DNA from 3 places in the Propionispora hippei DSM 15287 genome. Region 2 is predicted to be linked to each of the others. Evidence: riboswitches for the same ligand, from Rfam matches in the RefSeq annotation. Region 2 holds a riboswitch; each other region holds the start of a gene.
The links. Region 2 has a riboswitch for cobalamin ahead of F3H20_RS05410 (TonB-dependent receptor). Riboswitches for the same ligand answer to the same signal wherever they lie in the genome.

Region 1 (7,738 bases), on a different contig from region 2:
GGACCGGAGCACCGTGTGCTTTTGCCGGCCTGCGCACTGGCCGGAGGCTTATTTCTTGTGTTTTGTGACACCTTGGGCAGGGTTATTGTGTCATCCTTGGAAATTCGGGTAGGGATTATGACTGCTTTGGTCGGTGCGCCTTATTTTTTGTATTTGCTATATAAGGCGCAACAAAAAGGAGGGCTGTCATGATGCGCGAGACGGCTACAATCATTGATGCCCGCCGTATCCGGGTGGGATACGGCCCAAAGACGGTAATCAACGACGTAGCGCTTAAGGCAGGCCCTGGCGAGCTTATTGGCATCCTTGGTCCCAACGGGTCGGGCAAAAGTACGCTGCTAAAGAGTCTGTGTGGTCTGCTGCCCTACAGTAAGGGTGAGGTATTCTTATTTGGCAGGCTGCTGCTGTCGATGAGCGAGCGGGAAAGAGCCCGCCAGGTGGCTTATATGCAGCAGGAAGTACAGGTTTCCTTCGGGATAACGGCTCTGGATGCCGTGTTGACCGGCCGCTATCCTTATCTGCGCTGGTGGCAGAATGAAAGCCCGGACGACTACGCGATTGCCCGGCAATATATGTCCTTTACCGGCGTGGCCGACCTTGTTCAGCGACCGTTACAGGAGTTGTCAGGGGGAGAACGGCAGCGGGTTATGCTGGCGAAAGCACTGGCTCAGGAAACGCCGCTGCTGTTTCTTGACGAACCGACCGCCAGTCTCGATCTTTCTTATCAGGAGGAAATATTCCGTTATTGCCAGCAAATTTGCCAGGAGGGCAAGACAGTACTTATCGTCGTTCATGACATCCGGCTGGCGGCTAAATTCTGTTCCCGGCTGATTCTGCTGTCGGCAGGCGGGATACTGGCCGACGGACCTCCTTCCAAAGTGGTAACACCGGAGCATTTATATCAGGCTTTTGGACTGCACTCAAGCGTATATGAGAACTATACCAGCGGCCAATTGGATATTCATACCTATGACAGACGAAGTGCCGGACAACCTGGTAAGATGGTACACGTAATTGGCGGTGGCGGTACGGTTGGCGCCGTTATACGGACGCTAAGGGAAAACGCCTATCCGGTAAGCTGCGGCGTGCTGCGCCAGGGAGATATGGACACTGCTGTGGCTAGGGCCTTTGGTGCCGATAATCTGGTAAGTCAGGCTTTTGGTCCTATCGGGCGGGAAATGGGAGAGCGGAACCGGCAGAAAATAGCACAGGCCCACTATACCATCCTGGGGAATCTTTATTTTAGTCAGGAAAACCTGGATAATCTAAAGGCTGCCTTTACAGCTGGCCGGCTGATTATTGTGGAAGACAGCCCGGTTGACAACCGTGACGGCACAGCCGGGGAAGCAGCCCTATTATACCGTCAGTTAACTGCCAGACCGGAGACTACGGTTATGAAGCTGGACGAATTGCTGCGGGCTGTTGAAAAAAGAAGTTTATAGTATCTTGTACTATAAAGAAAGCAGGGACTTATTTATGAAGGAAAATCAGATCGTTCCCAGGCAGTTGCCGGAAAAGCTGGCCGGTGCCGTTTCATTTTTTACCGGGTTTACCGATACGGCTGTGCTGGTTAGTGTTGATCAAATAGATAGAGGTTTCTGCTTTATTCACTCTGCACCTGGATGGTATCAAGAGGTGGAAGAAGCTCAAGCCGGACGGGCTGAAAAAAGTTTCGCTGTTTTGCAGGAAATAAAAGATAGCAGCCAATTCGCCGCCTTTTTAACTGATAAACAGGGAGAAACGTTAGCGGACTATCTTAGCGGGACCGGAACAAACTGTCCGGGGCTCACTTTGCAAGAAAACTGGCGGGACGGTGATTTTGCCGAAGGATATTGCGCGGCGGCAGCGGCTTATTTTTCTGCCGTTGAACTGCGGTCGCGCAGCATGGTCATTCCCTGTTCGCTAAATCTGCTAGGCGTGTCCGACGGGTACTACAACGGAAAAAATGATGTAAACGAGTTAAAACGTATACTGGAGCTGGCCGGCTATCAAATACTGGCTTGCCCTGGCGCCGGCAGTACCTGGCAGGAAATTTCCGTTATGACGCAGGCCGAAATGAATCTGGTGGTACATCCCGAATTAGGCTTGGCTTTGGCCAAACAATTGCAAACAGAGTATGGCATTCCTTACTTGTCGCTGCCGCTTTTGCCTTACGGTGTCGAAGGGTCGCTGGGGTGGCTTCGGGCTATTGGCCAGGTTATGTGGATGGGTGAGCGAAGTCATCAGGCAGTCGGGAAGGAAGCCAATGCGGTCTGGCGAACAATGCGCCAACAGGTGAAGCGCTGGGAAAAGAACTGGGGCAGCCTGTATTTTCCGAGCGGTCTGATCAGTGCTCCCGGCTTGGTCGGCGAAGCGGTAGCCAGTGCCTTGCGAACCGAATGGGGTAAGGTTGGTTCGTTAATGGTGCTGCAGCAAACAGGAAGGGCCAATGTCTGGAAAACCGCCGAGGAGCCTTCACTGGCTTTTTCTGGAGCCTGGTTAGCCGGTCGTCTGAATAAACTGGAAAACGGTTTTTTGCTGGCCAGTAGCTATGAAGAAGCCTTGGCACAGCAGCGCGGCGTCAGCCTGGCCTGCTGTCAAACGATTGCCCGGCCGGTATTTGATGAGGAAGAAGCGCCCCGGCAGCCCTTTATGGGATTAAGGGGAGCCGCTTATTGGGTAAAGAATCTTTGGCAGCAATATATGGACAGCGGCGGCCATTCCTCGGCCGGTAAGAAAAAACAATATGTTATGTAATAAATGGAGAAGGGAGAGAGTGTCATGGAATCTATCAGAGAGAGTCTGCTGCTGTTTCAGAAAGGCGGACCGGTTATGTATTTGCTGTTATTGTGCTCTTTGACTGTTATCGGAATTGCTGTGGAGCGGTTTTTATTCTACCGGGCGGTAGCGGATAAGCCGGAACGGTTTACCCGGGACTTTCAAAGAGTGCTGCAAACAGGTGAGGTAAGTGATGCTCTTCGTTTGTGCCGGGAAAATGGCGGCTTTGTAGCGCGGTTGGCCGAAAAAGGATTACAGTGCGAGCAAGGCAAGAGCCGGCATCTGGAAAGTGTCCTGGAGGGAGAAGCATCCCTGCTGGCCAATCAACTGCGCAAGCATTTGCGCCTTTTGGATACCATTGTAACGATTGCCCCGCTATTGGGCTTGCTGGGAACGGTAATCGGCATGATCGGTTCGTTCAGTGTTCTTAATATTAAAAACGGCCAGCCGCTGGCCATTACCGGTGGTGTGGGCGAGGCACTGGTTGCCACGGCCACCGGGCTTTGCGTAGCTACCGTGGCGATGCTGGCATACAGTTATTTTAACCATCGTCTGGACGGAATTGTGACGGCCATGGAAGAGATTTGCCTGCTGGTGCTGGAAAGGAACCGGGATTATGAAGCTTCGTAATCTTCGCAGTGAAAGCCAGCCTAAGTTGATGATTATTCCCATGATTGATATTATCTTTTTTCTTTTAGTATTTTTTATGATGAGCACCTTATATATGGTTGAGCAGCGCAGCCTGCCTGTCGCTTTGCCGCAGGCGGCAACGGCAACGGCTGATACCGGCGAGAAGGTGATTGTAACCGTAACTGAAAATGGACAGATTCAGTTCGGTGAAGAAGCGATCCCGCTGGAATTGCTGCAGCAGCGGATAAAACAGGAAATCGTCCGCCGGCAGGGAAATATGGTTATTCTATTGCAGGCCGACCGAAATCTACCCTATGGTCAAGTGATCGCTGTTTTGGATACGCTGAAAAGTGGCGGGGCACAGCGTGTGGTGGTGGCTGTGGAAAAAGCCGGAGCAGGGGGATGAGGTCAGTGTATACATTAACCCGGGGACGGAAGGCTGCGCTTGTGTCTTTGCTGTTCCATGGCCTGGTGATTGCCGTGTTTAGCTGGCTGTTTCCCCTGACTCAGGTAAAGGAAGTTGAACCGGAGCCTTATCTGGAATTAGAACTGGCTGAGGATGGGGGCGGTGGCGGAGGAGGCATGGCGCTGGGGTCGCTGGATCAAATGACCGATAACAACGATGAGTTTTCGCCGGATGAAAGCCGTGATAATGAAGCTTACCAAGCCAATTTATCTAACCCATTACCGCAAAAAGTGACGAGAAAAGTTCATCTGATGAGCGGAGTAAGTGGCAGCCAGGGGTATTCCGCCGGTAATAGCAGTGGCGGTGGAACTGGCGGCGGCATTGGAACTGGCACGGAGTCCGGCCAGGGCAGCCAGTCAGGCAGCGGTGCAGGCAGCAGCAACGGGGCCGGTCAGGGCTCCGGTTCTGCCGTGCCGGGAGGGATTATTCCACCCAGCATCGTTTCTTCACCCGAGCCGTCCTACCCAATGACGGCTCGCGAGGAAGGACGGCAAGGCACAGTGAGGGTGCGGATTCAAATTTTAACCGACGGTTTGCCGGGAACGGTAGAAGTGGCGGTTTCCAGCGGCTACACCGATTTGGATGCGGCGGCAGTGGCCGGGGTGAAAAAATGGCGCTTTACTCCGGCAAAGTATCGCAGCACCGGGCAGGCTTTTGTGAGTTATCCAACGCGCGATGTCGTATTTAATTTGCGCAAATAGAGTTACACGCCAATTTAAATTATATTCTGTGCTATAATGAAAAAGTAAGTGTCAAAAACAGATTGAGGTAACAGTATGAATATGAACAACAAGGGTTTAGTTATTGTGCATACAGGGAATGGCAAGGGCAAGACGACTGCTGCCTTAGGGATGGCATTGCGGGCCTGGGGACAGGGAATGCGGGTGCTCATCCTGCAATTTATAAAAGGCGGCTGGGAGTATGGCGAATTAAAGGCAGCGGAAAAGCTGGGCCCTAATCTGGTGATCCGGCAGATGGGCGAGGGCTTTGTCCGAGGTTCGTCGGAAAGCATGATGGAAGAACATAAACAGGCGGCGGCTGAAGCGATGCAGGCGGCAGGCGAGGAATTGGCTTCCGGTCGATGGGATATGGTGGTTTTGGACGAGATTAACTATGCTATCGGTATGGACCTGATCAGCGAAGAAGCGGCTCTGCAACTGATTTCTCATAAACCGGACCTGGTACACGTAGTATTGACCGGCCGCAATGCCCGGCCGAAAATTATTGAGACGGCCGATTTGGTTACCGAAATGAAAGAAGTAAAGCATCCTTATAAGGCGGGTATCAAGGCGCAAAAAGGGGTGGAGTTTTAGCCGGTTCGATTGACCTATTCCCAAGAAATGTGGTACTATAAAGCTGTTTGCAACTACATACCGATGAAACAGGTGCCCGTAGTGCTCTACCAACCTTGAAAGCAGAAATTGCTGACGGCCAAAATTTCGTCCCGCCATTATTTTTCAGTTCCAAAGTTGGCAGAGCACTAGGGCTTAATAGGGAAGTCCGGTTTTATTCCGGCGCGGTCCCGCCACTGTAATGGGGAGCAACCTCAAAATATGCCACTGGAACTATGGTTCTGGGAAGGTTGAGGGCGTGATGAACCAGAGCCAGGAGAACTGCCTGTTTGACAGTCACCGTTTTTACCTACGAGCGATGGGGAAGGGGATTATACACGAGATGTGCGTGTTCCCGGCTGATTTAGGCCGGTTTTTATTTTTTAACAAAGAAAGCAGGAGATAGGCATGGCAGGTATATTTTATGGTATTGGCGTGGGCCCGGGAGATCCTGAATTACTAACCTTAAAGGCAGTTTCCGTCATCCGGGAGGCAGATGTTATTATTGCGCCGAAGACGGAAAAAAAAGAGGACAGTGTGGCCCTTTCCATCGCTGCCCCATATGTAAAAGAAAATGTGCAAATTGTAAAACTGGTATTTCCGATGGTATCGGACAGTGATACCCTGTCTGAAGCGTGGGAGTACAACAAAAATGTGATTGTCGATTTGTTGAAAGCCGGGAAAAAGGTGATTTTTCTTACCTTGGGTGATCCGATGTTTTATAGTACTTATATTTATGTGTTCCGCTTACTGGAGAATTGTGGCTATCCGATTGAGACTATACCCGGCGTGCCGGCCTTTTGCGCTATCGGTAGTAAACTTGGCTATCCGCTGGTGGAAGGCAATGATATCTTAAGCATTATTCCGGCAACGGCTTCGCCGGATAAGGTGGACAAGGCTTTGTCCGTAACGGATAATGTGGTGCTTATGAAAGTATATAAGAATGTAAACGACATAGTTGATAAACTGCACCAACATAATTTATCCGGCCAGGCAGTGATGATCAGCCGCTGTGGTTTGCCGGAGGAAGAGGTTATTTGTGATCTGGACAGTCTGAAAGGCAGAAAGATAAACTATCTGTCCACCATCCTGTCGCGCCGGGGGTAAGCGGACCCAACAATAAGTGAGGTGTTTACATTGAAAACGAAAATGCCTGTTTGGCGGATGTTTACGGTATTTATCCTGTTGGCAGTCCTGCTGGCCGGCTGTGGCAAAGCGCCGGCGGCTAGTCAGGACAGTTCCGGCGGTAAAGCTTTTCTGACCATCAAGGACGATAGTGGCCGGGACGTAGTGCTGGAGCATAAACCGGAAAAAATTGTGGTGCTGTCACCTTCTTTTCTTGATGTATTGTATGCCGTAGGCGGCAAGGCTGTGGGGCGGCCCAGTTCCAAGAATGGGGACATCCCGGCCGCTGCCCAGCAGGTAACCGAAATAGGTTATGTCTATAACATCAACATGGAACAGGTTGCGGCGTTGCAGCCCGATCTGGTCATTGCCTATCAGGGCATTCATGAAAAACTCATTCCTCTGTTGGAAAGCAACCATATTCCATATATTATGGTAAGGTTGAAAACCTACCAGGACATTCTGGACAAGCTGAAATTATTCGGGGCTATTGCCGGAACGCCGCAAAAGGGCGAAGAAGTTGCCGCCCAAATGGACGGGCGGGTACAGAAGCTGCTGGGCAGCCTGCCTAAACAGCCGGTCAAAGTGGCTATTTTACATACTACTGCCAAATCGGTTACGGTGGAACTGGAAAATAGTATTGCCGGTAATGTGGCTAAGGAACTTAAATTGACCAATATTGCAGCCGGAACGATGGCGGGAGCCGACCCCGATTCCGCTCCGTTTAGTCTGGAAAAGCTGGTGGAAGCCAATCCTGATATGATCATGGTGACCACCATGGGTCAGACGGCGGAGATTGAAAAAAGAATGCGTGCCGATGTGGAGAGCAATCCGGCCTGGGCAGGCCTGACGGCGGTTAAACAACACAAGGTGTATTATTTACCCCAGGAACTGTTCCTGCTGCATCCGGGTCTTAAATATCCGGAAGCCATTGAGTATATGGCAAAACTTGCTTATCCAGGGGCGGTACAGAATGGACAGTAGGGAAGTCATTTCTCTGGGTAAAGACGAACGATTTAGCAGGTCCAGGCAAGCCAAGCGTTTTTTTCTGCTTGGCTTGTTGGTCGTTATTGCCCTTGGCGGAGCTTTGCTCAGCATTGTCAAGGGAGCCGTATATATCAGCCCGGCCGGGGTATGGCGCACGCTTGTCAATCAAGGAACGGATGCTTACAGTCAGGTCATTTGGAACATCAGGCTGCCCCGCACTATTGTGGGAGCCTTGGTAGGCTGTAATCTGGCGGTGGCAGGGGCAATTTTGCAGGCCGTTATGCGCAACCCGCTGGCTGATCCTCATATTATCGGGATTTCCGCCGGTGCCGGGTTGGCCGGAGTGGCCGTTATGATTCTCTATCCTGAGCTGGAAGCGCTGATTACGCCGGGCGCCTTTATCGGGGCTATGCTGGCTGCTGCCGCCATCTACAGCCTGGCC
Region 2 (7,738 bases):
TATTTATCACAAAAAAGGCATCTTCGGAATTATATTCGCCGGTAGACAGATCCGGGCTTTGCCGTTCACTGACATATTGCGCATCGGTTAGCCAGTTCACTTTATTTTTGCTATATTCCACGCCAGCGTGCAGCAAATGCTTGGGAATATCCCAGTTGCGGGTCGTTTGGCCGCTGGACGTATTTTCACCGCTTTCAAAGGTATAGTTAAGATAGGAAGACCAGGTTGGCGTCATTTTGCTCTTCAGTTCAAATTCGATACCTTTGGCAGTTCCGCTGTCTAAGTTATAGTAAGCCTTTACCGAATTTTTGATTGCTGAAACTATTTTATCTTCCGTTTTCACATGGAACAGGGTGACACCCAGTGAGGTTTTCTGATCCATTTGCTGCTTCATGCCGATTTCAAAGGTGTTTGAGGTCTCCGGCTTTAGATCGGGATTGGCTTGTATGGAACTCATGTCAGTGCCAGCCCGGCGGTATAACTTATAGATTGTCGGGGGATTGAAGGAATGACCGTAACTGGCGTAGTACTTGGTGCGGTCGTTCTGGGCATATTCGAAGGCTAGTTTCGGACTTAGCTCGGTGAATTCGGCAGAGGGATAATCCTGTTTGCTGCCACTGACTAAGCAGTAGCCGCCTTCTTTATTGTACTGATCCAGGCGCAAGCCGGTATACATGGTCCAGCGGTCGGAAGCGGCATATTCATCCTGAGTGAAAACGGCCCAGGAGTTGGTGGAACCTTCGCTTTGGGTGGTTAAAGCTCCCACGGTGCTCCAGTCGCGCCAGTGACTCAGCGCGTAAGAACTGTAAGTCATTTTTTCTTTTATCCAGCTAAAGCCGGAGACGATGGTATGGCGGTTGAAATCCCAGGTTTTTTGGGCATCCAGATTATAGTTTTTACTGGGATACATCGCTAAGGTGCCGCTGCCTGTCCAGTTGATTGAGTTGGCGGAGGAACCGGCTTGACTGTAGCCCTCTTTCGTCACATCGGACAGACCCAGCCCGACAGTGATCTTATTCTCTGTGTCTTCTTATTTCAGTCTGTGAAGGTCCTGCTCTCTTTCGCCAACATAGCCCAGATAAGCGGAAGGGGATAAGGTCACATAGGTATTGTCCTGAGTCCGGATAGTACCGTAGAAGAGAGGATTGCCGCTGCCGTCATAAGCGTAGGTGAAAGGGTTGTGATAGGCATATTGGTAGTTGTTATGCATGTATGAGTAGGACAGGGTTTTAGTGGTATCCAGCAGGTAATTCAGGTCAAGAAAGTAATTTTCGCTTAGCTTGCTTTTTTCGCCGCGACCGCCAAGTAGATAGGTCCCGTTGCCAAGTTTGGGGAGTGTTACATTTAGGGTGGGAGTACCTATAGTCTTACCAGGTGTAACGTAGTAACCGGAATAGCCGTCTGTAGAACGCTTTTCATAACCGGTATTGAAGGAAAGCTTATCGTTGGTGCTGCCGCCAATTCTAATTCCCCGCTGCCAGGTATTGTTGCTGCCTGTTGACAGGGTCAGATCGGTCTTTACTTCACCGCTGGCCGGAGCCGGCTTTTTGGTAATGATGTTGATGACGCCGGCAACTGCATGTCCGCCGTAGAGCGAGGAACCGGCGCCCCGGACAATCTCGATTCTTTCCACGTCGCTGATGGGGAAGGAATCCCAGGCTACACTGCCGTCAAAAGAGGTATTTATCTGTTGGCCGTTGTACAAGACAAGAATATTGCCGCTGCCAAAGCCACGTATTGACAGGGCATCCTTCACTTCTGCCGTAGGTTTCACATACAGGCCGACTTCATTTTGCAAGGCTTCCCGTAAACTGAAAATATTGCGTTTCTTTAAATCCTCAGCGGTAATAACCGTCACGTTGGCCGGTACATCTTTAAGTCTTTTGGCGACTCTGGTTGCTGTAACGATAAAGTCGTCGAAGGTATATTCGGGAATTTGGTCTGACTCTGTTGCTTTTCCTTCCGCCTCCCGGTTGCTTTCTGTTGCCACCGTCTCTGGCGAAGCTGTTTCCGGCGGAGCTGCTTGTACCGATGTGGCTATTGCCATACAGGCCAGCAGCATAATCCCTGATTTTTTTGTAGTAGAATACATGGTGTCTTTTTCGCTCCTCTGTCAATTTTGAAATAAAAGCAACCATACCTCTGACCGGAAGCAAATAAAAAAGAGCTTTTCCCATGCAAAGAAAAAGCTCATTGTTCATATTCACAATAAGTAAATCCCCTTCCCATCGCTCGCAGGTCAAACGGTGATTGCTAAACAGGCAGTTCTCCTGGCTCCAGTTCATAGCTCCTTCGCGCCTTCCCAAGGCTGTAGCCCCAGTGACATAATTGCGAATTTGCTCCCTGATACAGTGGCGGGACCGCGCTGACCTTACATCAGACTTCCCTATTAAGTCCTTTCGGACACCTGTTTCAAACCATATGAAATTTTTTCAATCTTTACTATGGGTTATCGTATCAGTTGGTTTTCCTGTTGTCAATGTATTTTCGACAAAATTTGCTATGATCTTAGGCCGGTTTGGATAAAACGAAATGCAGGACCCGTGGCATTTGCCACATCAGGATAGTGTTCAGAAGAGTTGACAGATGGAATAATGGCAAGAAACCGTTCGCCGGAAGACAGGCGGTTCTTATTTGTTTTGAGGGGAAATTCTGTCTCTTTTTGCGCTTGCCTAGAGGAATATGGTAAGATGGAGACAAGGGGTGTTTTTCAACTACACGGAATGTTCCCTGAAAGCGCTTTTTACGGGACCTGCTGCCGGTCTCGAGCGCTGCTTAGTTTGTGTACAATGGAGGTAACTATGTCGATTTGGTCCAGTTTTATTCAGTATTATAAGCCATACCGGCGAATTTTCTTTATCGATCTGGCATGTGCGTCCGGGGTGGCATTGGTTGATATTGCCTTTCCCCAGATTCTGTATTATCTGACTCATTACGTGTTTGTCCGCAGCGCGGCGGAAATTTTGCCGATTCTGGGCTGGATCGCTGCCGGTATGTTTTTTCTGTATGGTATCCGGTATGCATGTCAGTATTATATTACCACCTGGGGCCATATTATGGGCGCCCACATGGAAAGCGACATGCGGCAGGATTTATTCGACCACTACCAGCGGCTGTCCTTTTCCTACTATGACCGTAACAATACCGGGGAGATGATGTCCAAGCTGGTATCCGACCTGTTTGATATTTCCGAGCTGGCTCATCATGGACCGGAGAACCTGTTTATCTGCAGTCTGAAAATCATCGGTTCTTTTGCCCTGCTGCTTTTTCTAAACGTTAAGATGACCTTGATTCTGGCTGTTGTCACCGGATTGATGATTGTTTTCAGTATCTATAAGAATCGCCGGATGAAGGCCGTGTTTATGGATAACCGGAAAAAGATTGCCGGCGTCAATGCGAGGGTACAGGACAGCCTGGCCGGCATCCGGGTGGTTAAATCCTTTGCTAACGAGGATTTGGAGCGGGAGAAGTTCTGTGACAGCAATGAACAGTTTTTGGATTCGAAAATCAGCAGCTATCAGATTATGGGAACCTTTCAAGCCGGCAATGGACTGTTTCAGGGTCTGCTTTATACAGCGGTTTTAGTCAGCGGTGGCTACTTTGTGGCCGAGGGAGCATTGCGGGGGTCCGACCTGGCGGTGTATGCCTTGTATATCGGGATTTTTATGAATCCCATTGATGTGCTGATCAACTTTACCGAGCAGTTTCAACGGGGCTATTCCGGGTTTAAGCGGTTTTTAGAGGTCATTCACACCACGCCGGAGATTTTGGAGAAGCCCCATGCCATGCCGCTGGGGGAAGTGAAGGGAAATATTGAGTATAAGAACGTATCGTTTCACTATAATCAAAACTCACAAGTGCTTGACGATGTGAATATTTCTATTGAAGCCGGCAAAACAGTCGCATTGGTGGGACCGTCAGGCGGCGGCAAGACAACGCTTTGTTCCATTCTGCCACGTTTTTACGATGTCAGCGGCGGTGCTGTGTTGATTGACGGCAAGGATGTGCGGGACGTTACGTTGAAATCGCTGCGCAGTGCCATTGGCATTGTACAGCAGGATGTCTATATGTTTGCCGGTTCGATTCGGGAGAATATCGCCTATGGCCGGCCCGAGGCGACGGAAGCGGAAATCATGGAGGCGGCCAAACATGCCAACATTCACGATTTTATCATCAGTCTTCCAGAGGGTTATGACAGCTATGTGGGTGAACGGGGTACCCGTCTGTCGGGCGGACAGAAACAAAGACTGGCGATCGCCCGGGTATTTTTGAAAAATCCATCCATCCTTATTCTCGATGAGGCTACGTCTGCCCTGGATAATGAAAGCGAACGCTATATTCAGGCTTCGTTGGAAAAGCTCTCCAAGGGCCGGACGACCATTGTAGTGGCCCATCGTCTGAGCACCATCCGCAATGCTGACGAGATCATCGTTATCAATCAGAACGGAATTCAGGAGCGGGGCAATCACGAGGAGTTGCTGGCGAGAAACGGTCTGTACGCCAAGTATTACAATATGCAGTTTGAAGGATTGGATGAGTTGCAGCCGGACTGATATGACCGGAATTTGGCCGGCTGCAACGGAAGTAAAGAAAGGCATAGAGAAAGAAAAGGACTGTTTCAATATAGGGTTGAAACAGTCCTCTTTGCAATTGCCGGATTTTTTATTTTGACGCATCTTGCGGTAAGTTGCTTATAAGTATTACAATAAAAATATTGCAAAACTTGTAAACTTTACTTTTATTTGCCTGTTTTGCGTAGTGCGAACGGAAAAGGGAGTTAGCTTGCTTATCGGAAGGGAAGTGAAATCTTGTGAAGCGAATTGAAAAAATTTATGAGTATATTTGCGAACAGTCAAACGAGTATACTCTGGAGCAACTGTTAGGCGAGGCCGGCGTGGACGCAGCCGCTATTTCGGAACGGCTGGGCATTTTACGGAACAATGTCAGTATGGAACTGAACGTATTATTTAAAATGGGCAGGATTATTAAGATTAAAGGCAGACCGGTCTTGTATTTCGATAAAGAGACGCTGGAGCGTTTGTGCGGAAAAAAGCTGGGGCCGGAACCGGTTGAAGTAAGCAGCCTGAAAGAACTGCTTGACGAGAACGAAGATGTCTTTTTGGAGAAAAACCCCTTTAAACATTTGATCGGCGTAAACGGCAGCTTAAAGGGCCAGGTGGAACAGGCCAAGGCGGCCATCCTTTACCCGCCCAACGGACTGCATACTTTAATTGTCGGGCAAACCGGCGTCGGAAAGACCCTGTTTGTCAATATGATGTACAATTACGGGAAATTTTGTGAACGCCTTAAGGAAAACGCGCCGTTTAAGGTATTTAACTGTGCCGATTACTATAATAATCCGCAACTGTTGGTATCGCATATTTTCGGTCATGTGAAAGGAGCCTTTACCGGCGCCGACGCCGATAAAAAAGGGATGGTTGAAGAAGCAAACGGCGGGATTTTGTTTCTCGATGAAATTCACCGTCTGCCGCCGGAAGGCCAGGAAATGATTTTTTACTTTATGGATACCGGCACGTATAACCGGCTGGGCGAAACCGACCGCAAGCGCCGGGCCAGGGTGCTCATCATTGGCGCGACAACCGAAGAACATACCTCGTCATTAATCAAAACATTCATTCGTCGCATCCCGATCGTAATTACCATTCCTCCTCTGCAGGAGCGTCCCGTCCGGGAGCAGGTGGATATCCTGAAATTCCTGCTGACCAATGAGGCGCACCGGGTGAATAAGCCGATCAGGATTACGTCGGAGGCGGTCAAAGCGCTGATTGCCAGCGTATCTTTCGGCAATATCGGGCAATTGAAATCCAACATCCAGTTAGTTTGTGCCAAAGCGTTTGTGAACGGGATTAATAAAAACTATATTGAGATTGATTTTAAATCATTGCCGGAACATTTTAAGAGCGGCTTGCTGACCCTGGGGGCCAGGCGCCAGGAAATGCTTGAACTGGACAAACACATTGAGGAAGAAATTATCGTCAGTCATCAGGAATATAAGGTGCTGGTGGAAGACGACCCTTATGAACCGCCGTTCAATTTGTACAAGATTATCGAAGGCAAAGCCGCTATGCTGAAAGCGGAAGGCGTGCAGGACGAACTGATCCAGAATTTTATCATGGCCGATATCAACCTCCATATTAAGTCCTTCTACAACAAATTTAATACCCACTTGAGCACCAGGCAAAGAATATTAAAAATTGTAGACCGTAAATTGCTGGAACTGGCTGAAGAAATCCAGCAGTTGGCCAAACAGCGGCTGAAACGGGATTATCAGGACCGGTTTCTGTATGCGCTGAGTTTGCATCTCAGTGCTTTGCTGCGCCGTCTGGAAAGCAATCAGACCTTGCAATATACCAATGTGGTAAGCGCTGTGCGGGATTATCCCGATGAATACAAGCTGGCGCTGGAAATAAAGGCGTTAATCGAGGATAATTATCATGTGGCGATACCCAAGGAGGAACTGGAGTATTTTACACTGTTGTTAAGTTCGGTCCATGAAGTGGATCAAAGCGGGCAAATTTTTATTATTGTGGCCATGCATGGCAACAGTACAGCCAGTTCTATGGTGAACGTAGTGCAAAAACTGCTGGGCTATGACAATATGGTGGCGGTGGATATGCCGCTGGAAGTCAGCCCCAAGGATATTCTGGATAAGATTATCCAGTCTGTGCAGGAAATCAACCATGGCATAAAGGGAATCCTGCTGTTGGTGGATATGGGCTCTTTAACTAATTTTGAAGATGCGATTATGGAAAAATGCCGGGTCAAAGTACGGACGCTGGATATGGTCTCCACACCGCTGCTCCTGGAGGCCGCCAGAAAGGTCAACGAATTTGGCCAGGAGCTGGAAGATATCTACACGGCCCTGCAGAATTTTCAAGGCTACGGCAGCCGCCAGCGAAAACGGTCTTACGAAAACGAAGGTGTCATTTTAACGATTTGCGCCTCCGGTGAAGGCACGGCGATCAAATTGAAAGAGCTGGTGGAGGACATTCTAGGCAATATGGTGGATGATCCTATTGAGGTCATTCCGCTGAGCAGCAAGAATATCAAAGAGAATGCGGAGAGAATTCAGCAAAAACATAAAATCCTGGCGTCGGTGGGGATTGTCAATCCCGGCATAGACGCTCCGTTTGTGCCCCTGGAAACGCTGATTAACAGCCGGGGTGAAAAGATACTGAAAAATATCATCAGGAACAATTTTTCCGTAGTGGAAAAGAAGCAGAATGTTGTTGTGAAAAATCTGAGCGAAGACAGTCTGAAACAGTTTTTAACCTACTTAAATCCGGCTAAAATTATTAGTGTATTAGAAGAATTTATTAGTGTATTAAAAAAATCCTTAAAAAGGGAATTTACTAATACAATGGAAATCAAGCTGATGATTCATTGCGGCTGTGCCCTGGAACGGATGGTCATTCAGGATGGACTGATCTATAAGGGAGATAAGAGCCGTATTAATCCTGTCCATGTGCAGGGTATCAAACGGTCGGCTCAGGTCTTCAAAGATACGATAGGGATTGAATTGACCGAGGATGAAATATTGTATATTGCCGAGATGCTGTAACTGCTTTACAGCCAAGGGAAAACGATTCTTACCGCGTTACGCGGTAAGAATCGTTTTTTTATCTGAGATCACGGAAAAATCATTTTAAAAAGCTGATATTCTTTTTTGTATTTTTTCTGATTAAGTGTATTAAAAGAATTTGATAGTGTATTGGAA
Region 3 (7,738 bases), on a different contig from region 2:
AAAGTGCGTGATTGTGAGCGATGTAAATTTCGGGATTTAACCGCAATATCTTTGTGCAATTCGTTCAGGCAGCCATGATATGATGATAGCGACATAAGCCATGCTACACGAAATAGCCAAGGAAAGGATGATTCGCTGATGAACAGTCCCAAGTTCCGTGTTGTTTTGGTATCACACGGAGAACAGTCCAAGGGTATGCTGAATACGGTTCAGATGCTGCTTGGGCCGCAGAAGAATATAGCTGCTCATAGCCTATATCCCGAGCAATCGGTGACCAATTTGACCGAAAAACTGCAGGATGAGATCGAACAGCATGGCTCTGAAAATATCATTTTTATGAGCGAGCTCATGCATGGCTCTCCGTTTAACGCAGTTGTGTCGTTGACACGTGAGCATCAGATATTCCACATTACGGGAATCAACCTCGCGATGCTCATGACTGCTTTGATGATGCGTGACGGGGAGAATGTAACGGCACAAGATATCTGTGACGCCGCAATTGCAGCGGCAGAGGGAAGTTTTGCAGATGTTGGGAAAATTTTGGAGGACTCGACAGAAGAAGAGGAGGAGGACTAAGGATGAGAAATGTGGTATTGGCTCGCGTAGACGACCGCCTGATTCATGGCGAAGTGGTGACGGCATGGACGCCGACAATGCGAGGTAATCGCATCATGATTGTGGACGACGAGGTTGTACAGGACACCTTCAATGTGCGGGTGGTTAAGGCACTGGCACCGGTCGGCACCAAGGTGATTGTCTATGGTGTTGAAAAGGCGGCGGAAAAGCTGATGGTTCCCGGTGTGGAGGACGAACGGATCATTATCCTGGCCAAGACCCCGATTACCTTCAACCGGTTGGTCAAGGCAGGTGTTCCGCTGAAGGAGGTGAATCTGGGAGGTGCCGGTATCCGCGGCGAGCGGAAGCCATTCATCAACAACGTTGCGCTCAGTCCGGACGAGGTGGTGGCCTGTGAGGAACTCAAGAACGCTGGCGTACGTGTGTACTATCAACTTGTTCCTGAGCAGAGTGTCGTCGAAATTGACGGTGCGCTCAAAAAAGCTAAGGAAAACTTTGGGTTGTAAGAGTTTGTGAGAAAAAAAAGCAAGAAGGAAGGATGAGGAAGCTATGACTTTAATGACGGCAATTCTGTGCGGCATCCTGTACTGGCTGGCCGAAGCCAATCTGCCCTTTGTGGGTTTATGGACATTGCAAAGGCCGTTGGTTTGCGGATTCCTAACCGGTTGGATCCTTGGCGATCCGGTTACCGGTGCTGTCGTTGGCGGCACAATCAATCTGGTGTATTTGGGCTTTATTTCCGCCGGTGGTTCGATGCCTGCAGATATGGCACTGGCCGGTGTTCTGGGTACTGCGTATGCAATCACCGGTCATCTCGATGCAAACACGGCACTGGCGATTGCGGTTCCGCTGGGACTATTGGGTACGATTGTATGGTATTTGCGTATGACCATTGACTCTGTTTTCGTTCACTTGGGTGACCGGTGGGTTGCGGAGGGGAAGTTTAATCGACTATACCTGTCAAATGTCATCCTCCCGCAGATCTTCTCCGCTGTAATATGTGTTATTCCCTGTACACTTGCGGCATACTTCGGTGCAAATTATATTCAGTCCTTCATTGAAATGTGTGCAGGAAAGCCGCTGCAAATCTTCCAGATTATCGGCGGGTTGATGCCTGCACTTGGTATTGCGATTACTCTGCAGTATATCTTCAAAGGTGAGGCGCGCATCTTCCTGTTCCTGGGCTTTATGATTGCTACAGTTTCCGGGCTGACCTTGATTGAGCAGGGTATCCTTGGACTGTTGGGGGCGATCCTCTATATTCAGGTAACTGGTAATATGACTCCGGCGGCGGCATCGGCTGGTGGTGCATCCTCCAAGAACTATGATCCGGACTACGATCCGGACGATGATTGAAGAGAGGTGGGACAGCATGGTTAACAACGAACAGAAGCTAATTCCAAAAAACGCTCTGATCCGAGCCGCCCTGATTTGGGAAACTTGGGTTCAAACCTGCTATAATTATGAACGTATGATGGGTATGGCGTGTGCCCATACATTCCTCCCGGTTGTGAAATATCTGTATCCGAATAATAAAGAAAAGCAGATTGATCTGATGACGCGCCAAATGGAGTTTTTTAACGTCCATCCTGAGTTTGGCTCTTGTATTCTCGGCCTGGCCATTTCACTGGAAGAGGAAAAGGCGATGGGCAAGGATATTCCAAATGAGTTCATCACCAATATAAAAACCTCCTTGATGGGTCCGTTGGCGGGCATAGGCGATACCATCTATCAGGGCGTTCTGATTCCGATATTACTGGCATTGTGTATTGATATTACCCGTTCCGGGGACGGAAATATATGGGGCGCAGTGATTTACGCAGTGGTGATGTTCGCCATTACGTACATTATCTCCGTAGGAAACTTCATGTTTGGCTATCATGCGGGCAGTGATGCCATCATGGATTTCCTCGAGCGCGGCATACTGAATAAGCTGCTCAAGGGTGCTTCGATCATGGGCTGCATGGTTATGGGCGGACTGATCGTAAACTATGTTAAGGTGACCTGCGGTCTGACTGTCGTCACTTCAGGGGCGGAGTTCTCGTTGCAGAAAAGCCTGTTCGACGCGATCTTGCCCCATATTCTGCCGCTGGCCGCTACGATGGGTGTATATGGTTTGCTGCAAAAGAAATGGACCTCGGTCCGAATCATTCTGCTGATGGTTGTAATCGGCGTTGTCGGTGGTTTCTTTAATATATTTGTATAAATAAGCACTTGTGGGGCATCCTGAGGGGAGTTTCATCTTTGAGCGGCTTTCGATGGCGAAAGCCGCTCAAAGACTTGTTGCACTGGGAAGCCTTAACAGGTTTTCCTGTCGGAATCGTATTAAGTTTCCAATTTATAAAAAAGATAGAGCATTCCTGATAAAAAATGCAAATTATCCCTCGATAATCCTTGACTTTACCAGTCAGATTGATTAAAATGTTTTTATGAGATTTATGCCATGTATTCCATTAGCCCCGGAATTCAGGTTCAGAATCTAACCAACCCGTAACTTTTGCAACAAGGAGGGATACTATGAAAACAACATTTATGGCAAACGCAGCCAACGTAGAACGTAAATGGTATGTTGTAGATGCTGAAGGCAAGACTGTAGGTAGATTAGCCGCTGAAGTAGCCAAAATTCTTCGCGGAAAACATAAACCGACTTTTACTCCGCATGTTGATACAGGAGATCATGTCATCATAGTAAACGCAGCTAAGGTAGCGTTTACTGGTAAAAAATTGATCCAAAAAACATATTTCCGTCATTCCGGTTATCCAGGAGGTACTACCTTCACTACTGCCGGAAAAATGCTGGCTGAGAAGCCGGAAAGAGTTCTGGAAATCGCTATTAAAGGCATGCTGCCGAAAAATAGCCTGGGACGTCAAATGTACCGCAAATTGAACGTGTACAAAGGTGCTGATCATCCGCATGCCGCTCAGCAACCGGAAGTACTGGAACTTGATATTAGATAATACCGGAAAGGAGGAACATGAGTATGGCATTAGTTAGCTACTACGGCACAGGCCGCAGAAAAACTTCGGTTGCCAGAGTTCGTCTGGTTCCGGGAGAAGGCAATGTAATTATCAACGGCCGTCCGCTTGTTGAATATTTTGGTTTAAAAACTCTTGAACTGATTGTAAAACAGCCATTAAATCTTACCGAAACGATTGGTAAGTATGATGTATTGGCTAAGGTAGAGGGTGGCGGTCCTTCCGGACAGGCAGGCGCCATTCGCCACGGCATTTCCCGTGCTTTACTTAGAGTGGATCTCGAGTACCGCCCGTCTTTGAAACAGGCCGGCTTCCTGACTCGTGACCCCCGTGAAAAAGAACGCCGCAAATACGGTCTTAAGAAAGCCCGTAAAGCATCGCAGTTCTCGAAACGTTAATTTATTCAAAGCAGGACCCGCATCAACTCTGGTTGGTGCGGGTCTTTTTCTATTTACCGAATAAGTTAAGCTATTATTTTTCAACAATTTGACTGCATAAAGAATACTTAATAAAGTACCAATTGACATTTCCCCAAAAGTGCAGTATAGTAAGCGAGAAAAATAACAGATTTGGAACAGGTGCAATTGCGCTTAATAGAGAAGCCGGTACAAGCCGGCACGGTCCCGCCACTGTAAGGGGAGTCGCTCACAAGATGCCACTGGATATATTTCTGGGAAGGTGTGAGCCGATGAGGAACCTGAGTCAGGAGAACTGCCTGTTCAACAATCGCCGCTATGACCTGCGAGAGATGGGGAGGGGGATTTGGTTTGCTTGCGGTTTTTGCATGAGCCTTTTTCTTTGCATATGTGTGCGGAAAAGGCTCTTTTTTATTTTCAATTCAGGAGGAAAAACTATGCGTTATTGGTATAAAATTCACCGCTGGATTGGTTTCATTTGCCTGCTGTTCTTTCTATTGCTTTGCCTTACGGGGCTGCCGTTATTATTTAAGACGGAAATCCATGACTTTAATCTTTTGGATAAAGAAAATATGCATCCCGCCTCAGATTACAGGCAAATTTGGAGGGAAGTAGACGCTGGGGAAAGATTAGTGAAGGAAGGCTATTCCGGCAAGTCGATACGAAGTATTTCGGTCCAGCCCGATGAGGGAAGAATACTATTTCGGGTTCAGGACAAGGACAGCAACAAGCCGGTCGCTGCCCGGTTAAGCATGGGTGGCGAGCAGCTTGCCTATTATCCGTCAGACCATACCCTGCAGCCCTGGCACCAGGAGAAAATAAAATACCCCTGGCTGGCCGAATTCATGCATGAGATGCATCGTCTGCATATGTATCTTGGCATGGGCAAGGGCGGGATGGTGTTTTTAGGTTTCATGTGCTTTTTGAGCCTGGTCTCGGTTGTGTCCGGCTGCGTGCTTTACGGGCCGTTTATGAAACGAAGCCCCTTTGCCCTGATTGGCAACCGCAGTTGGCGGGAGCGGTGGTTTAGCTGGCACAAGTTTTTGGGCATTGTAACGGCTGTTTGGGCAATTATTTTATGTTTTAGCGGCGTTGTTATTGTTGTTTTTTCACTCAGCTACGGTTTGTATATTCAGGATTCAAAGACGGCGGCCCAGGACTATTGGCAGTCAGCTCCGGCGGCGGGAAAACATCTTTCCCTGGCTGAAGCCAAATCTTTTGTAATGGAAACCTTTCCTGACGATGTGATCCTTTCGCTTGATTTACCGGATAGAAGGCAGTCGCCGCCGGCTTATGTTTTCTACATTACACCGGCGACAGAGAATCCGCTGGATTTTTTGGGGCAGCTTGTTTTTATCCCGGACAAAAAAGGTATGGAGCCGCAATATTTCACAAAACCTTTACCGGATTATTTGTTTTTTGCCGGCTATATGTTGAAACTGCACATCCACAATCACGAACTGCTTATTTTAAAGATTCTATGGGCCCTTCTGGATATAGCGCTCATTTTTGTTATTCTATCCGGTCTGCTGGGGTGGCTCAGGAAAGGTGAAAAAATAGAACGCTCTTCTGTTGCCACGCCATCGCTCAACCGGCCGACGGCAGCAACCTGGAAATGGCCGGGTATTTTGGCCGGCTTAAGTCTGCTGGGCTTGTTTCTTCCCTTATACGGAACAGTGGGGGAATTTGCCGGCACCCTTGCCTGGCTGGCTGTAGCCTTGCTAAGCATTTTTTTGTGGCGGGAAAGAAATTCCCAAGTAACACATAGTTGATACTTATTGTAAACTTTTCAATCAGATTTATATAGGTAAACAGAAAAAAGCTGGGAACAGTGATATTACACTGATTCCAGCTTTAAGAATAATACCGGCATCATTTTTCTATTTTGCCAGAACAATGGGTTGCAGTTTGGCTTCCTGGGCTGTATCCGGCCCGAGGTAATTGTGTTTGACCATGGCGTTTAAGACAATGGCCTGCCTTTTCTTGGCTGCCGCGAAATTGACGTATGGCGAATTAAGCGAGGGGGCATTTGGCAAGCCGGCCAGCATGCTGCATTCGGCCAGATTCAGTTCAGCCGGCTTTTTACCGAAATACTCCTGGCTGGCCTGACCGATACCGTAATTGCCTGAACCGAAGTAAATGGTGTTCAGATACATTTCCAGAATTTCATCCTTTGAGTAGCGAAGCTCCAGATCTAATGACAGGAGCGCTTCCTCCAGCTTGCGACCCATAGTCTGCTCGTGGGAAAGAAAGAGATTCTTCACCAATTGCTGGGTGATGGTGCTACCCCCTTCAGCAATGGCACCGGCCTGCATATTAACCAGCGTGGCCCGCAGAATTCCCTCCACATCAAGTCCTACATGCTGGTAAAACCGGTTGTCCTCCACGGCAATGATGGCTTGCTGCATGGTAAGGGGAATCTGATTGAGCGGGACATAGCCCGTTGTATCCAGTTTATCGCGGACGGCGCTTTTCAATGCCGCCAGCCGGTATAGTCTGCGCCATAGTCCCGGTGCGTCGGCTGTCATGGCGGCATCCTTCATTTGTGATACCTGCTGTGATACCTGTTCGGAGACCAATCCTTTTGTTGACGGCAGGACGGAAACCACGCTGGCGCCGCCGGCCCACCAGAAGGAGGCCAGGAACAGAATCAGAAGAAATAGTAAAAATCGACCTTTGCGCATATATCCTCCTACTTCTTAAAGATAGGTTTCTGTTATTATTTTACTCCACCAGGGCCTTTTTGACCATATGTGGCTAAACTACGCATAGCCCGACGCCCCGGTGAGTATGATGATAGGGAGAACTGGCGGGTTATTGGGGATGGAGGATGAGCATGTGGATTTTGTCCTTAAAGCGGAAAAACTGGCAGCCGTTTTTGCTGTTTGGTGCGGCTGTGTTGGTGCTTAATTATTTGGCTATCCGTTTTTTAGCGGCCGATTCGCTGGAAAATGTCAGCCTGGAAAGTTTGCGGGGAAGGCAGATCGCCATAGATCCGGGGCATGGCGGTATTGATACCGGCGCCAGCGGTTATGGCGTGATCGAAAAGGAAGTTACCCTGGCCATTGCCGGGAAGGTGGCAGCCCTGCTGGAAAAGAACGGAGCTACAGTGTTTATGAGCCGGCAGGAGGATATTGACTACTATACCCGTGGTAAGGGCGGTAAACGGAATGATCTTCTGACCCGGATTGAGCTAATTGAAAAGGCGAAGCCCGAGCTGTTTGTCAGTATCCATTGCAATGCGATCAAAGGGCCTGAGCAGTCCGGGGCTCAGGTATTTTACAGCCCTAAATTCGAAGCCAATAAGCAAATTGCCGAGACCATGCAGCAGGCGCTAAAGAATTTTCCTCCCGGCAACCGCCGCCAGGCTAAGCAGGATATGCACATTCTTATTCTCAACGCGATTAAGGTACCTGGCGTGCTGGTGGAAACAGGTTATCTGACCAATAAAAAAGAAGCGGCTTTGTTAGCCGATCCCGTTTATCAGGACCAACTGGCCGAGCATATTGTTAAAGCCTTGGCGTATCATTTCAGCCGGAATGCGGGACAATAAGCATGAGTTGTTGTGATATTCGGGAGGAAGCGATTCTAATGAATAATTTAGTGGCCTGTGCATTAATGCCCCATCCACCGGTTATGATACCGGAAATCGGCAGAGACGACATACACAATCTGGCGGCTACTGTTAAGGCAGCCGAACAGGTGGCGCAGCGGATAAAGGAAAATAACACGCAGACCGTGGTTATTTTAAGCCCCCACGGACCGGCCCT

Region 1: linked by a shared signal. The riboswitch ahead of cobI (precorrin-2 C(20)-methyltransferase) and the one ahead of F3H20_RS05410 (TonB-dependent receptor) in region 2 are both predicted to bind cobalamin.
Region 3: linked by a shared signal. The riboswitch ahead of F3H20_RS17020 (PepSY-associated TM helix domain-containing protein) and the one ahead of F3H20_RS05410 (TonB-dependent receptor) in region 2 are both predicted to bind cobalamin.

What each region holds. Positions count from the first base shown of each region.
Region 1 is NZ_FQZD01000030.1:34,771-42,508, forward strand. Features, by position in the region: gene F3H20_RS14645 (FecCD family ABC transporter permease) at 1-192, shown strand, start outside; gene F3H20_RS14650 (ABC transporter ATP-binding protein) at 189-1,442, shown strand; gene F3H20_RS14655 (nitrogenase component 1) at 1,477-2,736, shown strand; gene F3H20_RS14660 (MotA/TolQ/ExbB proton channel family protein) at 2,761-3,387, shown strand; gene F3H20_RS14665 (ExbD/TolR family protein) at 3,374-3,793, shown strand; gene F3H20_RS14670 (energy transducer TonB) at 3,799-4,554, shown strand; gene cobO (cob(I)yrinic acid a,c-diamide adenosyltransferase) at 4,636-5,166, shown strand; cobalamin riboswitch at 5,307-5,488, shown strand; gene cobI (precorrin-2 C(20)-methyltransferase) at 5,593-6,291, shown strand; gene F3H20_RS14685 (ABC transporter substrate-binding protein) at 6,322-7,293, shown strand; gene F3H20_RS14690 (FecCD family ABC transporter permease) at 7,283-7,738, shown strand, end outside.
Region 2 is NZ_FQZD01000007.1:194,420-202,157, forward strand. Features, by position in the region: gene F3H20_RS05405 (TonB-dependent receptor) at 1-985, opposite strand, end outside; gene F3H20_RS05410 (TonB-dependent receptor) at 1,031-2,092, opposite strand; cobalamin riboswitch at 2,244-2,426, opposite strand; gene F3H20_RS05415 (ABC transporter ATP-binding protein) at 2,802-4,553, shown strand; gene F3H20_RS05420 (sigma 54-interacting transcriptional regulator) at 4,811-7,582, shown strand.
Region 3 is NZ_FQZD01000042.1:25,121-32,858, forward strand. Features, by position in the region: gene F3H20_RS16990 (PTS sugar transporter subunit IIA) at 139-576, shown strand; gene F3H20_RS16995 (PTS system mannose/fructose/N-acetylgalactosamine-transporter subunit IIB) at 579-1,082, shown strand; gene F3H20_RS17000 (PTS mannose/fructose/sorbose/N-acetylgalactosamine transporter subunit IIC) at 1,126-1,932, shown strand; gene F3H20_RS17005 (PTS system mannose/fructose/sorbose family transporter subunit IID) at 1,949-2,782, shown strand; gene rplM (50S ribosomal protein L13) at 3,094-3,534, shown strand; gene rpsI (30S ribosomal protein S9) at 3,558-3,950, shown strand; cobalamin riboswitch at 4,112-4,285, shown strand; gene F3H20_RS17020 (PepSY-associated TM helix domain-containing protein) at 4,406-5,740, shown strand; gene F3H20_RS17025 (transglycosylase domain-containing protein) at 5,849-6,652, opposite strand; gene F3H20_RS17030 (N-acetylmuramoyl-L-alanine amidase) at 6,805-7,521, shown strand; gene F3H20_RS17035 (class III extradiol dioxygenase subunit B-like domain-containing protein) at 7,560-7,738, shown strand, end outside.